4 regions of the Ectobacillus sp. JY-23 genome follow, and region 2 is predicted to be linked to each of the others. Evidence: riboswitches for the same ligand, from Rfam matches in the RefSeq annotation. Region 2 holds a riboswitch; each other region holds the start of a gene.
What was found. A riboswitch is a leader RNA that binds a small molecule or an ion and turns the genes downstream of it on or off. The one in region 2 is predicted to bind S-adenosylmethionine.

Region 1 (5,359 bases), 1.2 Mb from region 2:
GCACCAAAACGTAAACCATAACGCTTTGCTAATTTTGTTAGCGCTTTATTTTTTGATAAAAATAAAAATGAGTTACGCATAAGTTGTTCCATTGTACTTCACCCCTACGTAAATATTATTTCTCTGCTTCTTCTCTATAAATTATATCACTTTTAAAAATTATTTGACACAAATAATTTTTAAAACAATTTAGAATACATACATTTTAGAAGATATCAAAAAGACCTCGCTACTGCAAGGTCTTTTATGACTTTATTTTTTAATACGATGTGCATCATTTAGCTGTTTAATATTTTGAATAACGTGCATCATATCGGCTTTAGCCTCTGGATACGTTTCATTCCAGTGCTTCGCCAGTGCCGGCATCGATTTTGCAATTTGCGAATACAATGCCCACAATTTTACCTGCTCCTGCAATTCAGGTGTACTTTCCCCTAAAAGCAGTTCTGTATATTTTGCAAATAGTGCATCAAATTGCTTTGGAAAATTTTCATTCACTACGCTTCTCTCCTTTTCTAATTATAGCTTAGAACGCACAGAAGCCAGCTTGTTCTCCATCGTGCTTTCCTTGTCACGACGATCATCAATACGAATATTGGTTGCTACGCGCATCGCTCCTTTCGTAAAAGGAACTTCATGCATGTCTTGAATCACCTCCAGCAAAACAGGAAGCTCTCCTTCTATAATGGTATTCATCGGTGTTAATGTATATTTCACACGTCCTTCATGCTTCTGTAACACTTTATGTATATCTGCTACGTATGAGCTTACGCTCGGTGTACCTGTTCCAATCGGAATAATACTGATATCAACAATTGCCATCGTGTGTGCCTCCTTTTCATTTCCATCTTATTCTACCTCATTTCACAGATTTTCCGCATTAAAAAAGCACACCTTATCAGATGCGCCTGTATCCTGTATAAATTTTATAATAGAAGCTATTTGCTCTTATCCTAGAAAGCTTGCAAACATTAGAATAATAGCCGATAAAGTTGCTGCCGCACCGCCGAATCCTACTACATCTGCTTTTGTCATTTGTACTGTTTTGTTTTCCATCTTGTCTATCTCCTTTGGTTCGTTCATTTATATTTAATGTATATATTATGGTTGATAATTTTATAGTTTCTCTCTGTAACTTTTGTAACATAAATGTAACATAACTATTTTTTATCTGCAATAGTTTTTCTAGTAGTTTTATAAAAATTTTTATGATGAACCCTATAAAAGAAACGGGTTCATCCTTAGTTTTCTTCTCTCTTGCAACCGTGTTTTTTCTGTAACAAAAATGTAATGTATACCTATAAATACGAAATAGAACATGCCTACTGGATGTTGCTGTACCACCTGTTTTTTTTTCCATTGACATTTCCAGCAAAACGCTATAAAGTAATCTAGTCTTTGTTGAAAATTCATATTCCACTTATCCAGAGAGGCGGAGGGACTGGCCCGTTGATGCCTCGGCAGCGGACTCTTATAGAGTGCTGTGCCAAATCCAGCAAGCATTTTGCTTGAGAGATAAGAGGGGTGTTTCGTATACATGAAACCTCTTCTTACTAGATAAGAAGAGGTTTTTTATTATTTTAGAAAGAGGTGCAAAGATTGGAAAATCCGAAGGGAAGTGCTTTGGCTTTATTGCCGCTTGGTGTATTTTTAGCTTTATTTGTAGGTTCAGGCGTAATTACAGGAGACTTTTATAAAATGCCGGTGCTCGTTGCCATTACCATTGCAGCAGCCATCGCCATTATGATGAATACAAAAGAAACACTAGGTACAAAAGTAGAACGGTTTGCAAAGGGTGCCGGACATACAGATATTATGATTATGGTGCTTATTTTTATTTTAGCTGGTGCCTTCTCTCAAACAGCAAAAGGGATGGGCGCTGTTGATTCCACAGTTAACCTGGCTTTATCTGTTTTACCGCAAAACTTTTTAATTGCAGGCTTATTTATTATCGGGGTTTTTCTATCGTTAGCAATGGGAACATCCATGGGAACGATTGCAGCACTTGCACCGATTGGTGTGGGTATTAGTACACAAACAGACATCTCAATGGCCCTTTCTATGGCTACTATTATTGGTGGTGCGATGTTCGGTGATAACCTTTCCTTTATCTCGGATACAACAATTGCGGCAGTCCGCTCCCAACAAACCGAGATGAAAGATAAATTCAAAACAAATTTCTTCATTGTATTGCCAGCAGCGATTGTTACAATTATTATTTTAGTTCTTATCACATCTGGCAATCAAAGTAGTGTAGCGGCTAAGGACTTTAATTGGATTAAGATTCTTCCTTATGTAGGTGTATTAGTTACAGCACTGCTTGGCGTAAACGTACTTGCTGTACTGGTGGGCGGAACTGTATTTGCTGGTGTAGTTGGATTGCTTGACGGTAGCTATACCATCGCAAAGCTGTTCAAAGCTGTTGCGGATGGCATGAATGGCATGATGGAAATGGCGCTTCTTGCAATGCTAATTGGCGGTATGGTCGAACTGATTAAATACAACGGCGGCATTCAATTTATTCTAAATATCATGACGCGTAACATTCGCTCGAAAAAAGGGGCAGAATTCAGTATTGCCGGCCTTGTAAGTGCAACAAACTTGGCGACTGCCAACAATACGATTTCTATTATTTTTGCTGGTCCGCTTGCAAAGAACATCGCAGATCAATACAGCATTGATAAACGTAAATCAGCAAGCATTTTGGATATCTTCTCTTGCTGTGTGCAAGGTCTCGTACCGTACGGCGCACAAATGCTGACGGCAGCGGCATTTGCATCAATTTCTCCGCTTAGTATTTTACCGTTTTGCTTTTATCCAATGCTAATTGCCATTTGCGGTGCATTAGCAATTGTCTTTAATTTCCCGCGTCTTTCTACAAAAGCAGAAGAGAAAAAAGCAGCTTAACAAAAGAGCACGCGGCGGCGTGCTCTTTTGTTATAGGTGACGAAGCTTTCTGCTCATCCATATACTGGCGAACGCTAAACCAATTAGAATGATACCCAGCATGCGCATATGACTCGCTGTCACCTCGTGACCGAATAAACTCCCGAGCAAGACTGATGCGAAGATTGCACCAATGTACCTCGCTGTTTGAAATAATCCAGATGCCACACCCGTTTGTTCAGGAGGTGCCGCTTTTAGCATAGCAGATTGCAAACTGATATTTTGAAAGCCATACCCCATACCGAGCAACAGCAACACAGGGATGGTACCGTAAACAGGCAATTTTGTAAATACAAAGGCGAGTAGTACTGCACCGGTAAGCATAAAACCTGCCCCCAACATCAGCGCAGGTGCCGCCCCCACCTTATCCGTCCATCTTCCTGTAATAGGTGTGACCACAATGCCGGAGCCAGCGATAAATAGCATCAGCAAGCCACTCATAGATAAGCTGAGATGCAAATGATCCTGAAGATATACTGGTACACCAAACAATAGCACATAGTTGTATATGTTTAACAAAACAAAAGTAAAGTTTACATACGTAAGCAATCGATTTTCATAAAACATACGAAGCGGAATAAACGCTGCTTCTGTCTTCCACTCGTGTCTTATAAATAGAAGTAATGTAACTACACCAACAAGTCCCATAACATACTGCGGCTCTGCTTTTAAGGAAAGAACAAATATAAGTAATGTAATGAGCGTAGCCGCAAACAACAGAATACCCGGTATATCTAAGAAATGAGCAACTTCTCGTAAGGAATGACGTTCATGCGTTTCTTTAGGAAACATAAACCAAGCCAATAAAAAACTGACAAGCAGAAATGGAATGTTAATCATGAAAATTGCAGGCCAATCCCCTAGTGCTATCACGAAGCCTCCCACTGTGGGGCCAAGGGCAACTGTGACGGAAGAAAATATGGAAATGACAGCAAGTGCATATCCTTGTTTATAGTGAATGTGTGCACGTACAAGTCCCATGCCTGAAGGATAAATCGCACTCGTGCCAATGGCTTGTATAATACGCAGTATAACCAATGCAGCAAATGATGAAATGATGGGCGCTGTAATCGCTGGAATAAAGGCAATAAGAAGCCCCGTTAGAAATACTGCTTTTCTGCCGAACACATCTCCTAATCGTCCCATCACGGGCTGTCCAATCGCACTGGCGAGATAAAATGCCGAAATAACCCATGATGCGGCGGCAAATGTTAGATGAAATGTCTCCTGTATACCGTGCAGCGCCATAGAAATCATGGACGAATTTAACGGATTCAGAAGCGTCCCAGACGATACCGCAATTAAAAACAATCGCCGCTCGCGCCGAAAGATTTGTCGATCACGCTCTGACAAAAATGGATTTATCGCAAACGCCACGGCAGTCACCTCCTTTTGAGGTATTGTGCCCCAAATCGGTGCGTTTTTGTCAAGGTGAGGTATATTCCCCATTTATAATAAGGCTGTGTTAAAGCCTAATTTTGATAACGGACACTTGTTCGCGAGAGTGAGGCTCCTGCGAGAAAAGCGAGTCAAGAGAGACCCAGCGGAAAGAGAACTCCCGTAACGGAAAGCAACAACGAACTTTAACAGAGCCTATAATAAAAAAGAGGACCTCGGTCCTCTTTTTTATGCTGATTCACCCCGCTCTACCGCCGTTGGCTTCTTAGAAAAACGCTGTTTGATAGACGTCATGATATGATATGTGGTTGGTACGATGACAAGCGTCAATAGTGTAGATGTGAGCAGACCTGAGATAACGACAATGGCGAGCGAGCGGGAAATGAGGCCGCCTTCTGTTGACAGCGCAAGCGGCAATAAAGCACCGATTGTTGCAAGAGCCGTCATTAAAATTGGTCGAAGTCGTGTAGCACCTGCCTCTAATAGAGAAGTGCGCAATTCTATCCCTTTTTTCTCGTTTTGCATCACACGATCCATGAGTACGATAGCATTTGTTACCACAATACCAATTAGCATCAGGAAGCCGACAAGAGCCGGCATGCCGAGCGATTGCTTGGTGAGATACAATCCGAGCAAGCCGCCGCTAAATAGAAACGGAAGTGAAGATAGAATCGCTATCGGCATCAGCATGTTTCCGAATGTCACAAGCATCACAAGGAACACAAGCACAATTGCAACCACCATCGCAATGGCCATATTTTGGAATCCTTCGCTCATGGCTTTTGCTTGCCCCTCGGAGCGATATGTCACACCTTCTGGCAGTTCGATATCCTTTAACTTTTTGTTTACCGCTTCCTGTACGCCGGAAACGTTATCCGTTGTAAAACGTGCTGTTACCTGTACGTATTCCTGTTGATTTAAACGATATAATGCTGTTGGACCTGGCTTTTCTGATAGCGTTGCTACTTCTGAAAGCTTCACTGGTTGCCCCATCGCGTTTGTCATTGTTTGTGCC
Region 2 (5,359 bases):
ATACACAAACAAAAAGAAGCTATGCTACCGCTAAAATCCATTAATTTCTTAACGATACCTATATAAACAATAAAAAACATTCGATTTTCCAAAAAAACTCTTGCCAAATCAAACATTACCGAATAATATATATAACTGTTGTGATTATTATTCGTAAAAAAGGAAGGTTACAAGTATGTTTAATTTATCAGAGCATAAATCATCTGTAAAAACAGAAATTATTGCAGGTCTTACAACCTTTTTAACAATGGCATATATCATTATCGTAAACCCCGTTATTTTAGCGGATGCGGGTGTGCCGTTTCAGCAAGGTTTTACAGCGACAGTAATTGCAGCAGTTGTCGGTACACTATGTATGGCTTTTTTTGCTAATATGCCAATTGCAATTGCACCGGGTATGGGATTAAATGCCTACTTTGCTTATTCTGTTGTAAAAGCGCATGAAGAGGTAACATTTGCAATTGCATTTTCTGCAGTATTCGTCACTGGTATGATTTTTCTTGTATTGTCTTTAACAAAATTTCGTACAAAACTAATGGAAGCTATTCCTGAAAATTTAAAGCATGCAATTACAGCTGGTATTGGCTTGTTCATAGCTTTTATTGGTCTTCGTTTAACTGGTATTATTACAAAGCATCCTTCCAATCTGGTTGGCCTTGGAGACTTACACTCCGCTCCTGTTATTTTGGCATTGGTGGGTCTTGCAGTAACTATTATGTTAATGTCCCTTAACGTTCGAGGCGCGTTGTTTATCGGAATGCTAATTACAGGTATTATCGCGTACTTCACAAAGCAATTATCCTTTACAAAAGGCGTAATGTCACTGCCACAATTACCAGAGGGTATTATTGTTGCAAATCCAATCACAGCCATTTCTGATGTAATTCAATATGGGCTATACGGCGTTGTGTTTTCATTCTTACTTGTTACATTGTTTGATACAACTGGTACGCTTCTTGGTGTAGCACAGCAAGCTGGTCTTGTAAAGAATGGTAAGTTGCCGAACGGCGGACGTGCCATGATTTCCGACTCTATTTCAACAACTGTTGGTGCTATGTTCGGTACAAGCCCAACAACTGCATATATTGAGTCCTCTGCTGGCGTTGCTGCAGGTGGACGTACAGGTTTGACTGCACTTGTTGTTGCCGCTCTTTTTGCAGTAGCCGCTTTATTCAGTCCGCTAGTTGGTGCTGTATCTGGCGTTGCAGCGATTACATCACCATCACTCATTATCGTGGGCTGCTTAATGATGGGCGCTGTTCGTCATATTGAGTGGAATGAATTTGATGAAGCATTCCCGGCGTTCTTAGTTATTCTTAGCATGCCGCTGACATCTAGCATCGCAACAGGTATCGCTCTTGGTTTTATCTCTTATCCACTTATGAAGGTTGTAAAAGGAAAATTCCGTGCAGTACATCCGCTAGTGTATATGTTCGCTGTATTGTTCTTGTATCAACTGGTGTTTTTACCTCACTAATTGAAAGGCCGCACATTGCGGCCTTTTTACTATTTCTTTTATCCAATAGCTATATAAAATCCGAATTTTTCTGGGCTACATGTAACCGTAATGAACTATATCCTAAAAAACTATTGACAGATAAAAAGAAAAGACAGATAATTTAAAACAGTTTCATATCAAATTTCTTATCAAGAGCAGGTGGAGGGACAAGCCCTACGAAGCCCGGCAACCGACCCATTTATGGGCACGGTGCTAATTCTTGCAGCGCATAACGTGCTGAGGGATAAGAGCTGAAAGCAATCAGCGACGCCGCCTTTTCTTGTGTAAAGGCGGCTTTTTGCGTCTGCACCGTTCTTGATAAATCAGGAGGAAAACAAAAATGAAAAAATGGACAAAAGCAGTCTTACTTACATCCGTATTGGCACTTGGAGCGTGCACAAACGAGCAGAATGCCGCAACAGTGCAAAAACAAACTGCTACCAAACAAGAGCAGAAAGAGACAGTACCTACCAATACAGAGATTCCTGTCAAAGTACAAAAGCCGTTAAAAATTGCTTTAATTATGCAAATGTCAATTGGTACTTTTTCATCACAATATATCGAAGGAGTCAAAAAACAAGTAGAAGCATTCGGTGGTACCGTACAGGTATATAACTCGGATAATGACTTAGCCAAAATGGCTGCAAACTTAGATACAGCGATCAATGCTAAGGTAGACGGTATCTTGATTGATCATGGTCGCTCGGAGGCCTTGAAAAACGGTGTGGAAAAAGCTTTGGCTGCAAACATTCCTGTTGTTGCATTTGATAACGATTTGCGCTTACCAGGTGTTACTGTCATTGACCAAGATGACTACAGCTTAGCATGGAAATCGCTAAAAACATTAGCCGAAGACTTGAACGGGACTGGTGAAATCGCAGTACTTTGGGTAGGCGGTTTTGCTCCAATGGAAAGACGCAGCACAATGATTGATGCATTTTATAAACGTTATCCGAACATCAAAGAAGTTGCACGGTTTGGAACAGCTTCTAACAATACAGCTTTAGACACACAGACACAAGTAGAAGCACTGCTGAAAAAATATCCAAAAAAAGGCGATCTTGATGCTATCTTTGCCACGTGGGACGAATTCGCCAAAGGTGCCGTTAAAGCTCTGGAGCAGGCTGGCCGAACCGATATTAAGGTGTATGGAATTGACTTAAGCAATGAAGACTTGCAGCTTATCCAAAAAGAGAATTCTCCTTGGACAGCTACAGCAGCAACTGATCCAGCCGAAGTGGGTAAAATTCAAGCTCGCTTTCTATATCAAAAGGCTGCTGGAGAAGACACACCTGAAGTATATAGTTTAGAGCCATACCTAGTGAAGAAAAATCAGCTACCTGCTGAGGGTGTGACAATGGATGGCCTAGAAAAACATATTCCGGGCTGGGGCGCTTCTCAAGCAGCTTATTCTCCTTGGATGAGCAAGCTGGAAAAGGAGAAGCAATAATGAGTTTAGCATTACGGCACATTACTCACAGTTATACAAACGTGCCTGTCGTTACAGATATTACGTTTACGATTGAACGTGGAACCATTCATACTCTGCTTGGTATGAACGGCGCTGGGAAAAGCACGATTTTACGGATGCTAGCGGGCGATTTCTCGCCCCTTTCCGGTGCTATCCATTTGGATAATAAAGAAGTTTCCTTCCAATCACCCAGACAGGCGCATGAAAAAGGTATTGCATTTGTAGCACAGGAAGTAGACTATGCTCTTATGTCAGAGCTATCTGTACTGGAAAACGTACTACTGAATCAAATTGTGCGCGAAAAGCGAATTTATTTTTCAAAAAAAGCAAAGGAACAAGAAGCAGCGCGCTTACTAAAACGGGTGGGACTGAATCTGAATGTCAAACAACCCATCTCACAATGTTCACTTTATGAAAAGCAGCTCATTTTAATTGCCAGGGCACTATCTGATGATGTCCAATTTTTATTGTTGGATGAACCTACCTCAGCTCTCGGTCCAAAAGAAGCACAACATTTATTAGAGCTAATTCATTCATTGAAGAAACAGGGTGTTGGTATTCTTCTTGTATCGCATCGTTTATCCGAAATTAGACAGCTAGCAGATAAAATGACACTCCTGCGTAATGGGCAGGTAGTTTGTACTGCTTCTCCTGCTACTATGACAGATAAAGATATTGTTACCGCAATAGCTGGTGAGGTAAAACCCGCGAAACGCTTGGAAAAGGATTTAACAACAGCGGAGAATCTATTCGAGCATCATGCACTTCACGTCAAAAAAGGAGAGGTCGTAGTCATCTATGGACTTTTGGGCAGCGGTAAATCTGATGTAGCTGAAACATTATTTGGTGCCCGTGAGCCCGTTCAGGTTACTATCAATGGAACGAAGCAACGCTTCCGTAACCCCTCTGATGCTATTCGTGCAGGTATAGCACTTGTACCAGAAGAACGACGCAAACAAGGTTTATTCGTAAGTGAAAGTATCAGCAATCATTTGTCACTTCATCGTAAAGGACGTTTGCATGTAAAATCTGAAGAAGAACACGCCCTAAAGATAAGTGAACAATTCAATATTCAACCAAGAAACGTACATTTTCAAGTTGGCCGTTTAAGCGGAGGGAATCAACAAAAAGTTTCTATCGCAAAATGGGCTGGTTTCCACTCTAAGGTTTTCATTTTAGATGAACCTACAAAAGGCATTGATATGGCAGCAAAACAAGATGTATTCCGCTTTATTTCAGATGCTACGCAAAAAGGCGCTGGTGTTTTATATTTCACTGCAGAACAAGATGAAGCACTGCAAATTGCTGATCGCATTCTTATCATGTGTAAAGGTGAAATCATTACCGAAGTATTGCCGCGAGAGACCGATGCAGCAGAACTGCTACGGTTAGCAGAAGGAGGAGAAATCATTGACAGTATCCATTCAAACCAAACTGTCTAAAGAACCTATTATGAAACAAGGTCTTTATAAATTTGGAACAATCGGCATAATTCTTGCTGTTACAGCCTTTTTTGCTTTTATGAATGAATCGTTTTTGACTTATCAGAATGTGAGTGATATTTTGCGTTCTATCTCTATTGTCACACTGTTAGCAATTGGTGTTACATTTACCCTTGTGGTAGATGGCTTTGATCTGTCTGTTGGTGCGACTGCCAGCTTGGCTACTGTCACAAGTGCAGCAGCTCTTGTGCTGTACCGACAGGAGCTGCTGGTAGCACTCCTCATCCCATTGCTATGCGGGCTTCTCGTTGGGCTGCTCAACGCCTTTCTTGTTGTACGCATTAAACTACCTGATTTACTAGCAACACTCAGCGTGATGTACATCATCAACGGATTACAATTAACACTCACAAAAGGATCTTCTATATATGAAGGCATGACAGGCGCCACTGGACGCTTTATTCCTTCCTTTCTCTTTATTGGTCAAGGTTCTGTTCTCGGTATTCCTGTACCGGTTGTTATCATGTTACTTGCAGCTGTGATTACTTATATATTTTTAGAGAAAACAACGTATGGACGCATGTTTTACATGACAGGAAGCAATCGAGAAGCTGCACGGTTAGCTGGGATTCCAACAAATCGCTATCGTTTTTATGCATATGGCATCAGTGGTTTATTTGCATCTATCGGTGGGATTGTACTTACAAGTCGAATTGGAACGGGGCAAGTATCGGCTGGTGGACCATTGCTTATGGATGCAGTAGCAGCTGCATATATTGGCTACGCCATATTTGGAGCCAAAAAGCCAAATATAATTGGGACATTACTTGGATCAGTTTTAATCGGTATTATTTTAAACGGCTTGACCATGATGAATGTACCCTACTATGCACAAGATATTATTAAAGGAAGCATTTTAGTCGCTGCCTTAGCGTTTTCTTTCGCAAG
Region 3 (5,359 bases), 1.7 Mb from region 2:
CTCTTCTAGAGCCTCACGAGTAGGGTTTCCGGAACGACTATAATCGTATTTGCCAAATGTATCGGGATTTGTTTGATGAAAAGTGGACGTTTGGTAAATAGGTACACTGACAGCACCTGTTTGTGAATCAAATTTATGCTTATTATGCAATAAGCGTGTATCAAAGGAAAAGTGGTTCATATTTGAACCTCCTCGCGTACAAGATAAAGTGCGTGCTTTACATCTTGTATCAAATCTTCAACATGCTCAATACCCACGGAAAAGCGAAGTAGCCGATTGCATACACCACGTTGTAGCCGCACCTGAGTAGGAATATCTGCATGTGTTTGAGTAGCCGGATATGTAATAAAACTTTCCGTACCACCTAGACTTTCTGCAAATGTGATGAGAGAAAGGGATTGCAAAAATGGATCAATCCATTCTTCGTGTTGTAAGCGAAATGAAATCATTCCCCCTTTGCCAGGGTACAGGACATCTGTTACTGATGCGGAAGACTGCAAGAAAGAAACCAAGGCTTTTGCGTTCTCTTCATGCTGCTTCATGCGCAGTGCTAGAGTTTTCATGCCTCTCATTAAAAGCCAAGAGTCAAAGGGACTTAAAACAGCACCGGAAGCGTTATGAAAATGACCGAGTGCCGTGCAAAGCGCTGCTCCTTTCGCTACAACAAGACCAGCCAATACATCATTATGTCCTCCTAAATATTTTGTGGCACTATGAATGACAATGTCGGCACCAAGCAAGATAGGCTGCTGTAGCACCGGTGTGTAAAAGGTATTATCAACTATGAGCAGTAAATTATATCTTTTTGCAATGTCAGCTACGCCGGGAAGGTCTGTGACTTCCATGAGTGGGTTGGTAGGTGTCTCAATGAAAATAGCCTTTGTGTTTGATGTAATGGCTTCTTCGATATGATGTAGATCATGAGTTGATACATATCTACATCGAATGTTCCATCTGTTTTCTAAATCATTAAATAAGCGGAAAGTACCGCCGTATAAGTCTTCTGATACAATCAATTCATCTCCAGATTTAAATAAAGAAAGTACAAGAAGAATTGCAGCCATACCTGAGCTACAGGCAAACCCTTTATCTCCGTGTTCCAGCTCTGCAATGGCCTGCTCGAGAATCTCGCGCGTTGGATTGCCTGTACGCGTATAGTCATATCCGGTTGATCTGCCAATCCCCTCATGTCTGTAAGCTGTAGATAAGTAAATAGGAGCGCTCACAGTTCCTGTAGTGTGTTCACTTCTGTTTCCAATTTGAGCCAACTTTGTTTCCTGTCTCATATTTTCTCCCCCTTTAATATAAGGCCGTTGTTACTTTCCATTACAGTGTTTTGCGTTCCGCAAGAGCCTCCCCCTGCGCTCCAATCAACAAGTTCCTATCCTCAACACTAGGCTTTAAAACTGCCTAACATAAAAAAGCCTTCTAAGAAGAAGGCTTTATAATGCAGAATACGCTTCTTCTTATCTGTCAAATTCCTTTGAATTTGCTGGAGTTAGCACCTTTTTAACAGAATTGTTAATGGTTGCTGAGGTATCTAAGGGCCAGTCCCTCCACCTCTCTGGATAAGAAACACATATGAAGTTCGAAGTCTTTTTTATACTGTATACTTAGTACCTAGAAAAAAGCAATATTTTTTTGTTAATTTAAAAAATTAAAAATAATTATGTTTATTTTTATTGACTTCTAAAAAGCGAGTATGCTAAATTATCATGAAAAGCGCATAAGTTGTATCAAACTCTTATCGAGAGCGGCGGAGGGAAAGGCCCTGTGAAGCCCGGCAACCTTCAAACGACTTGTTTGAAACGGTGCTACAACCTGCAAAACAACAAGTTTTGCGTGATAAGGGGCGGATGTTTCCGAATCCTCTCCTTTCATAAAGGAGAGGATTTTTTGTGAAATTATTCGCCCTACAAAAAGGGGTGCGATGAATGTTACGAAAAAGAATTGAGGAAGGTATCTTACTAGGTGATGGAGCAATCGGAACATTGCTCCATTCTCATGGATTGCAGAGTTGTTTGGAAGAACTCAATCTAGAACAACCAGAGCGCATCATTGATATACATCGTCAATATAGAGAGGCAGGAGCAGAGGTTATCCAAACACATACATATGGTGCTAATGAAGGGAAATTGCGCGCATATGGCTTGGAGGAGCAGGTTGTTGCTATTAATAGAGCCGCGGTTAGAAACGCTAGAGTCGGAGCAGAGGGTGCTTATATCCTTGGGACGATTGGTGGCGTGAAGCATACGGGAGCCATGATAACAACAGAAGCAGAACGTGAGTTTATGTTGCTTGAGCAAGCGTATGCTTTGCTTGAGGAAGGTGTGGATGGCCTGATCCTGGAAACCTTCTATGATGAAAAGGAATTAATACGAGCTTTACGTATTTTGCGATCAAGAACAGATATCCCCATTATTACACAGGTAGCTTTACATGAGGCTGGCTTGACACAAACTGGAAGATATATTGAAGATGTCTTTGCTGAATTGTTTCAATCTGGTGCTGATGTTGCCGGTCTCAATTGCCGGTTGGGACCGCTTCATATGATTGAATCTTTGACCTATGTGCCCCTTCCACAGAAGGGACATCTTTCTGCCTATCCGAATGCAGGTCTCCCCAAATATGTAGATGGTACATATGTGTATGAGGGAACACCTGAATACTTTAAAGATATGGTGAATCAATTTGCCAATCAAGGTGTCAAACTGATTGGTGGCTGCTGCGGGACCACACCTGCACACATTCGGGCGATGAAAGAAGCATTACAGCAAGCGCCGGTCTTAAGGAAAGAGGTAGAGAGAAGAAATATCATTACCATAGCAGAGGCTCGCTCTCGTCAAACAGGTAATAGTTTAGCAGAAAAGGCAAAGGAGGAGAGAACGATTATTGTCGAGCTAGACCCTCCTAAAACTTTGGATACGAGTCGCTTTTTTGAAGGAGCAAAGGCACTCAAACGAGCAGGAGCCGATGCAATTACTCTGGCTGATAATTCATTAGCCAGTCCACGTATTTCTAATATGGCACTTGGCGCGATGCTAATGAGGCAGAACATACCTGTGTTAACACACTTAACATGTCGCGATCACAATTTAATTGGCTTACAATCCCATTTACTAGGTCTTGCTTCCCTGGGTATGAATGAGGTGCTTGCTTTGACGGGAGATCCAGCTCGTGTCGGCGATTTTCCAGGCGCCACGTCTGTTTATGATGTTTCCTCATTCGAGCTTATTTCTATGATGAAACAAATGAATCAAGGAAAATCACCTCTTGGCAAATCAATTGGGGATGCTACTTCCTTCTCTGTGGCTGCTGCTTTTAACCCAAATGTACGACATATCGATGCTGCTGTAAAAAGGATGGAAAAGAAGATTGCTGCTGGCGCAGATTATTTTCTTACACAGCCTGTATATGATGTGGAGACACTTCTAAGAACCTATGAAGCAACGAGACATGTAAAAGTACCTATTTTCATAGGAATCATGCCGCTCGTCAGTAAGAGAAATGCAGATTTTTTACATTATGAGGTGCCGGGCATCACCCTTCCAGAAAATATTAGACAAAGGATGGATTGCCAGCCACAGCAAGCTATACAAGAGGGCTTGGCCATTTCCAAAGAGCTGTTGGCTGCTGCAGTAACAATGTTTCATGGCATTTATTTAATTACGCCTTTTCTGCGTTACGAACTAACAGAAGAACTTGTACAATATGCAAAAATACAACAGGAGGCGAACGTATGAGCAGGGTTGAACAAGCATTGCAGGAACGAATTCTCATTCTTGACGGCGCAATGGGAACAATGATTCAACAATATGATTTAGCAGCAGATGACTTTGGTGGCGAAGTATATGAAGGATGTAACGAATATCTTGTAAAAACAAGACCAGATATTATTTTATCCATCCATAAAGCATATTTAGAAGCGGGTGCCGATATTATTGAAACCAATACATTCGGAGCTACTAATATTGTATTAAGCGACTATCATTTATCTCATTTAGATGAAGAGTTAAATGAATTAGCAGCCAAACTTGCAAAACAAGCAGTTGCTGAAGTGGGAAAAGAAGCCTTTGTGGCAGGAGCAATGGGGCCGACAACAAAAGCCATTAGCGTAACAGGTGGTGTTACGTTTGAAGAGCTTATTCAGGCATATATGCGACAAGCGCGCGGTTTATTGCGGGGCGGTGTGGATGTATTACTTGTAGAAACAAGCCAAGATATGCGCAACGTAAAGGCTGCATCGATCGGAATACGCCAGGCATTTGAAGAAACGGGTATTACGGTGCCGCTTATGATCTCAGGTACGATTGAACCTATGGGAACGACACTTGCGGGTCAAAGTATAGAAGCCTTCTATTTATCTATTGAACACTTAAAACCGCTCGCGGTTGGTCTGAACTGTGCGACTGGTCCGGAATTTATGCGTGATCATATCAGAACTTTGAATGAGGTATCGGAAAGTTATATTTCTTGTTATCCCAATGCAGGTTTGCCCGACGAAGACGGTCATTACCATGAATCGCCGCAATCGCTTGCAAAAAAAGTCCAAGCATTCGCAGAAGAAGGCTGGATAAATATTGTTGGTGGATGCTGCGGAACTACACCGGCTCATATCCGTGCAATGAAACAGGAGCTTGTATCGCTTTCGCCGAGAACCAAAAAAGTGAGACAAGGTCATTCTGTAAGCGGCCTCGAGAGCCTACAATATGAAGAATCCATGCGCCCACTTTTTGTAGGTGAACGCACCAATGTCATTGGCTCTCGAGCATTCAAACGTTTAATCGCTGAGGGAAAATTCGAAGAAGCAGCAGAAATAGCTAGGGCGCAAGTGAAGCGGGGCGCCCACGTTATTGATATTTGTATGGCAGATCCTGATCGCGATGAAAAAGAAGATATGGAAAAGTTTTTACAAACTGTGACCAAAATGCTGAAGGTTCCCATTGTTATTGATTCTACTGACGAAGAAGTAATGGAACGTGCACTTACCTATATCCAAGGTAAAGCGATCTTAAATTCTATTAATCTCGAAAATGGAGAAGAACGCTTTGAGAAGGTGATTCCTCTTCTGCATAAATATGGTGCTGCAATTGTAGTAGGAACAATTGATGAAATTGGAATGGCGGTCACCGCGGAAAGGAAGCTGGAAATCGCACTAAGAAGTTATAAGTTGTTGACTGAAACATACGGTGTGAGACCTTCAGATATTATTTTCGACCCACTTGTATTTCCAGTCGGAACGGGCGATGAAGAATATATAGGATCGGCTCTAGCGACTGTGGAGGGCTTGCGGTTAATCAAAGAGGCGTTACCAGAATGCTTAACAATACTTGGTGTTAGTAATATTTCATTTGGCTTG
Region 4 (5,359 bases), 160 kb from region 2:
AGTAATGGAAGGATGGCCACTGCGGTTCCAATCAAGATGGCAATCCAAGCGTCTTGTTTAGCACTCTTTCCCACATCAAGGAGGACTGCGCTTCCCAGTTCAAATAAGATAATGATATAAAACATTTCAATTGTATACACGTGGTGTTTTTGCATAGTGTCCTCCTTGCTAACGGACTGTCGGGAAATGGTCTTGAATCATGCCGGAACGTCTAAGAGTGGTATGTACCGTAACGTGAAGCTTAGCTTTAGCAAATTGCTCTTCCCACTGTTTTTCATATGTGTTCCAAACCCGTGGGCTATTGCGATATAAAAATTCTCCAAAGCCGAAAATATCGCTCTTCTCTTGTTGGACAAGGCGCACTGCATGTTCAATTTCACGCTTTACTTCTTTACTCATCTTTGTTTCAATTTGCTTAATTACATCAGGATTGGTAATCGCAACATCTTCACAATCTACTGCTTCAATTTCGGCATCTTGGTATACGGAAACGTGTAGAATCGGGGTCCCTTGTTGAAAGCTTACCTTCTTTTTACTTTTGGCAAATAAGATTTCAGAACTAATGTACTTGTTTTTAGCGCATGCAGCTGAGACAATCGTATGTTTTAACTGATTACCTATATATAGGACAGCTTTTGCATCAGTGCCGTCAAGCCAGCGAACTAAACGCCCTTGCTTATTAAGAATACCTACGCCACTGAGTACAGAAGACACAGGGTGTGTTTGTTCTACATAGCTCGCTTGTGATTTTTTCTTGGTATCACCTTTGACAGTTACACCGCTGATAATTGCTTCTTTTCCTGGTGTGACAGTGTTCATTACGAGCTCGTTTAAAAGAACGTTGGGATTTTCTCCTAGTACCTGTCCCGTATTTTTTAGTTTTCCAATGATAGATTGAGTAGGAATTTTATTTAAAACAGTCAGAGTATCTAAAACAGTGCTGGCAGTCGTATCTCTTGCGATTACAACTGGAATATTAGTACGAAGACTTTGATCACGCTCGAGGGTGTCCAGTGCTTCAGCTAGACCACGGCGGGCCATTTCCTCTCCAAACACAATTAAAGCAGTATGGGCATAAAAATTTTGTCTCGAGATACTTTTAGAAGCATTGCGAGCCGCTGAGACAATTGTTTTTCCAAAGCCGCTTTGATTTAGGATTTGCAAGCCGCTGTTACCACCAGAGCCTCCTTGTGTGCCGGCGGCTTGACTCGGGTCCACAATTTGAAAGGTAACTTTATACTGATGTTCGTTTACTATATCGATTCCCATTCCAATTACAACAGCCATTTCATTTAATTCTGCTTGACTTCCGCACCCTGCTTGATAGATCAGCATACAAATAAGAGCTATATAGCCCATAATTCGTTTCAGCATGTTACGATTCTCCTTTTTGCGGTGATCGGACTGTTTGTTTAGGGGTTGAATTTGTCTTGATATCAAAAACTCTTGCCCAAAAACTTTTCTGACTAGATCTTTGCGCACCTTGCACACCGGGAAGCTTGGTACTAACAAACAGTTCTCCAAAGGAGTAGAGACTACATGTATGAGCTAAAAGGACAAGAAACCCGAGCAAGATTCCGTAAAAGCCTAGTAAGAATGCTGCTATCATAAGAACGAAGCGAAGAATCCTGGCAGTAGCAGCCAAATTATAGCTAGGCAGTGTAAAGCTCGAGATGGCTGTGATGGAGACCACTATAATCATCGCAGTCGATACGATTCCTGCTTGTACCGCCGCTTGTCCTAATACAATCGCTCCAACGATAGAAACAGTTGGGCCAATGATACGAGGCATGCGTATGCCAGCTTCTCTAAGAAGCTCAAACAGCAGCTCCATCAAAAAAGCCTCTATAATGGCTGGAAATGGAATACCTTCCCGCTGTGCATATAGACTGATTAAAAGGTGTGTTGGAAGCATGGATTGATGATGTGTAATTAAAGAGATATAGATGGAAGGTGCAAGCAAAGCAACCAAAAAGGATACAAACCGCAGTCCTCGTATAAAATAGCCAATCTGTTTTCTTTCGTAATAATCCTCTGGTGATTGGAAGAATTGAAAAAAGGAGACAGGTGCAATTAAAACGAATGGTGTTCCATCCACAAATACAGCGACCCGCCCTTGTGAGATGTCGCTTGCTACTACATCAGGTCGCTCTGTGTGATAAACGGTTGGGAATACGGTGTGTGTATTATTTTCAATCAGCCTTTCAATATCACCTGACTCTAAAACCATATCCAGATTACTTGTTTGCAGCTTGTTTTGCACTTTCATCAGCACTTCTTCATCAACAATGCCTTCTACGTACATAATTTCTACGCTTGTCTGTGAAAGTGTTCCAATCTCCATGGCTTCAACCCTCAGTTTAGGATTTTTAATTTTTCTGCGCACTAGAGCTGTGTTTGTTCTAATACTCTCTACGAAGCCTTCCTTTGGTCCTCGAATTGTTGTTTGTGTTGATGGTTCGGTAATAGAGCGGCGTTCGCCTCCGCGCGTGCTCGCGATGATTGCTATGTGACATCCATCAATAAATACCGCGGTGTCACCCTCCAAAATGGCTCGAAATACTTCCTTCCATCTAGAAGTAAGATTCAGTCCGCTTGTGGTTACTAAATTATTTTGCAGACAAGACGCTATTCCGTCTGTTGTCATTCGTTCGTTTGTGTCCCATAGCTCTATTAAAGGTTGAATAACAGATTTTGATACCAGCTTTTCATCAGAAAGCCCTTCAATTCGTACAAGAGTAGCGGAAGAGAGATGTTTTTTTCCTAGTGTTATATGTCGTATAGATAGGTCTGTGCTGTCGCCGAAATCCTGTTGAATGCGAGCTGTATTTTGGACTAAAGAGATGAAAATTTCGTCTTTATGTTCTTCTTGTTGCATCACATGATGATTTTTCATAGAAACGTACTCACCTTAATTTTTTGGCTGTTAACAATCGTATCTCCTATTTTAAGGATGTTTATTCTTCATACTCTATTTGGAGCAAAGAAAATGAAAATCTGATAGAAATACGAATAGGCATACATAGAGTGTTAGGCGATTCTAATTCGACGCGTATATAATTACATTGACTTTTCGTATATATTTACTTAGAATTTTAAAAAGACGTAATTTCTTATCTAGAGAGGTGGAGGGACTGGCCCTTTGAAGCCTCGGCAACGGATTCCTTTGGAATACCGTGCCAATTCCAGCAAGCTGCGCGCTTGGAAGATGAGAAAGGACGAAGATGCTTTTGTGAGGTAAAAGTATGTTCAGCTCCTTTCTTGGTGTAGGAAAGGGGCTTTTTTATGTATAGGCTGTGTTAAAGCCCAATGTTAATCATTTGCACTTGTTGATTGGAGTGAAAGGGATGAGACTCCCTGACCGCTCGCTGAAAGCGAACCCCCGTAACGGAAAGCAACAACAAACCATTAACCGAGCCTATGTATAAAAAATCAAAAGCCCTACATAAAAGGAGGATGAAATGAAACAGATAGAGCAGCAAGCACCGTCTGCATATTTACAGATTATAAAAGAATCAAAGAAGATTGGTTTTAATCAATTTTGTGACTATAAAACAGGCTTTTTCTTAAAAGGATTAGCCGCAGCGAAACAAAGTGGCAGATTTTTAGAACTGGGAACAGGAACAGGGGCATCGGCTTCTTGGATTTTAGAAGGTATGGATGAAACCAGCACATTGATAACTGTTGATATTGATCCTGCTGTTCACGCCGTAGCAAAACAAATGCTGGGACATGATACACGTATTACATTTCATTGCGAAGAGGGAAGTGCATTTATTCAAACGATGACCGAAACGTTCGACTTTATCTTTGCGGATACATGGCCAGGAAAATTCGACTTGCTGGATAAAACACTAGAGCAGCTGAATGTTGGTGGATTTTATGTCATTCATGACGTATTACCGCATGAAAAATTGCCGGAAGAGTACCGTATTAAAGCGCCAACGTTAGTGCAAGCATTGCGAAATAGAAAAGATATGACTATAACTGAGATGGACTGGTCTACAGGCGTATTACTAGCAATTAAAACAGCAGAATAAATATAAGAGGAGATTCTAAACATCAGCGTATTGCTCCTTAAAAAAAGTGATAGATTAAGTAAAAAGTGAAAACTGTGAGGAATCTTACGATGAAAAAATGGATGAAAATAATTCTATTATCTTTCATAGCGCTATTGGTATTTATAACCGCATGCTTTTTGATTTGGGCGCAAGCTGCTTATAAGCCCACAAAAGAGGCTCTTTCTCTTGTGCAAAACAAAGAAGATGGAGCTATGGTATTTGGCAATCCAAATGCTGAAACAGGTATTATCTTTTACCAAGGTGCAAAAGTAGAGGCGGAGGCATACAGCTATATTGGATACGAGCTACAAAAGAAAGGCTACTTCACTGTTATACCGCAGTTGCCATTGCGTTTTGCCATTTTTGATGTCAATAAGGCAGACGAAATCATCAAGAGCTACCCACAGGTAAGAAGGTGGTATATAGCGGGTCATTCTTTAGGGGGAGCGATGGGTGCTAGGTACGCTTATGAAAATAAAGATAAAGTCGCTGGGATCATGTTTCTGGCTGCTTATCCAGCAGATGACCTTTCCAACACGTCTATTCCAATTCTGTCCGTTTATGGTGAAAGAGATGGAGTGGCTACGCTGTCACAAATGAAAGAGAAAGAACAGCTTCTTTCCAAAAACACTACTCTACATATGATTAAGGGTGGAAATCATGCTCACTTTGGCATGTATGGTGAGCAAAAGGGCGATAATAAAAGTACGATTACAGCAAAGCAGCAACAAAAGGAAACCATTGAAGTTATGACAGAATGGTTAAATAGGCAACACTAAGGAGACAACGTATGAGCGTTGTCTTTTTATATGGATTCACAATATGGTGTATTTCTAAAAAGAGTTTCATTTTTAATACTTTTTTAAGAAATGGTTTATAAGTCTTTTAGTTTTATCCGATATGATAAAGGAAGAACAACAACGACCTAGAGGGGGATAGGAATGAATACATTTTGGTTGAAGAATGTCTTACTAGAAACAGGTTATAAATATGAAGATGATGTGGTAACAGAAACAGAGACAGCTCAATTTCATTTATTTATTGAAGATGGAACGATTCAAAATATAATCAGTGCCAATGAAGATTTACCAGCAGAAGCAAGTTATTATGATGCGTGTGGTTTATTAGTGTTGCCTTCGTTTGCTGAAATGCACATTCATCTCAATAAAACTTATTATGGGGGACCCTGGAAAGCCCCAACACCCAATCCAAGCGTTTTTAAAAGAATAGCTGAGGAGCAAAAATTACTTCCTGAGCAGCTGCGTTTTGTTAAGGAAAGAGCGAAGAAAATTTTAAAT

Region 1: linked by a shared signal. The riboswitch ahead of MUG87_RS10590 (Na+/H+ antiporter NhaC family protein) and the one ahead of MUG87_RS16275 (sugar ABC transporter substrate-binding protein) in region 2 are both predicted to bind S-adenosylmethionine.
Region 3: linked by a shared signal. The riboswitch ahead of MUG87_RS07845 (bifunctional homocysteine S-methyltransferase/methylenetetrahydrofolate reductase) and the one ahead of MUG87_RS16275 (sugar ABC transporter substrate-binding protein) in region 2 are both predicted to bind S-adenosylmethionine.
Region 4: linked by a shared signal. The riboswitch ahead of MUG87_RS15475 (O-methyltransferase) and the one ahead of MUG87_RS16275 (sugar ABC transporter substrate-binding protein) in region 2 are both predicted to bind S-adenosylmethionine.

What each region holds. Positions count from the first base shown of each region.
Region 1 covers NZ_CP095462.1:2,025,078-2,030,436, forward strand. Annotated here, with positions in the region: gene MUG87_RS10570 (proline dehydrogenase family protein) at 1-92, opposite strand, end outside; gene MUG87_RS10575 (YusU family protein) at 253-498, opposite strand; gene MUG87_RS10580 (MTH1187 family thiamine-binding protein) at 520-822, opposite strand; gene MUG87_RS10585 (DUF3948 domain-containing protein) at 949-1,056, opposite strand; SAM riboswitch class I at 1,418-1,522, shown strand; gene MUG87_RS10590 (Na+/H+ antiporter NhaC family protein) at 1,600-2,907, shown strand; gene MUG87_RS10595 (MFS transporter) at 2,938-4,323, opposite strand; gene MUG87_RS10600 (efflux RND transporter permease subunit) at 4,573-5,359, opposite strand, start outside.
Region 2 covers NZ_CP095462.1:3,208,766-3,214,124, reverse strand. Annotated here, with positions in the region: gene MUG87_RS16280 (NCS2 family permease) at 176-1,477, shown strand; SAM riboswitch class I at 1,642-1,749, shown strand; gene MUG87_RS16275 (sugar ABC transporter substrate-binding protein) at 1,839-2,948, shown strand; gene MUG87_RS16270 (sugar ABC transporter ATP-binding protein) at 2,945-4,411, shown strand; gene MUG87_RS16265 (ABC transporter permease) at 4,422-5,359, shown strand, end outside.
Region 3 covers NZ_CP095462.1:1,499,294-1,504,652, reverse strand. Annotated here, with positions in the region: gene metC (cystathionine beta-lyase) at 1-180, opposite strand, end outside; gene MUG87_RS07850 (methionine biosynthesis PLP-dependent protein) at 177-1,286, opposite strand; SAM riboswitch class I at 1,464-1,575, opposite strand; SAM riboswitch class I at 1,742-1,852, shown strand; gene MUG87_RS07845 (bifunctional homocysteine S-methyltransferase/methylenetetrahydrofolate reductase) at 1,935-3,743, shown strand; gene metH (methionine synthase) at 3,740-5,359, shown strand, end outside.
Region 4 covers NZ_CP095462.1:3,050,242-3,055,600, forward strand. Annotated here, with positions in the region: gene MUG87_RS15460 (GerAB/ArcD/ProY family transporter) at 1-155, opposite strand, end outside; gene MUG87_RS15465 (Ger(x)C family spore germination protein) at 169-1,374, opposite strand; gene MUG87_RS15470 (spore germination protein) at 1,376-2,896, opposite strand; SAM riboswitch class I at 3,111-3,215, shown strand; gene MUG87_RS15475 (O-methyltransferase) at 3,462-4,040, shown strand; gene MUG87_RS15480 (alpha/beta hydrolase) at 4,130-4,840, shown strand; gene MUG87_RS15485 (amidohydrolase) at 5,003-5,359, shown strand, end outside.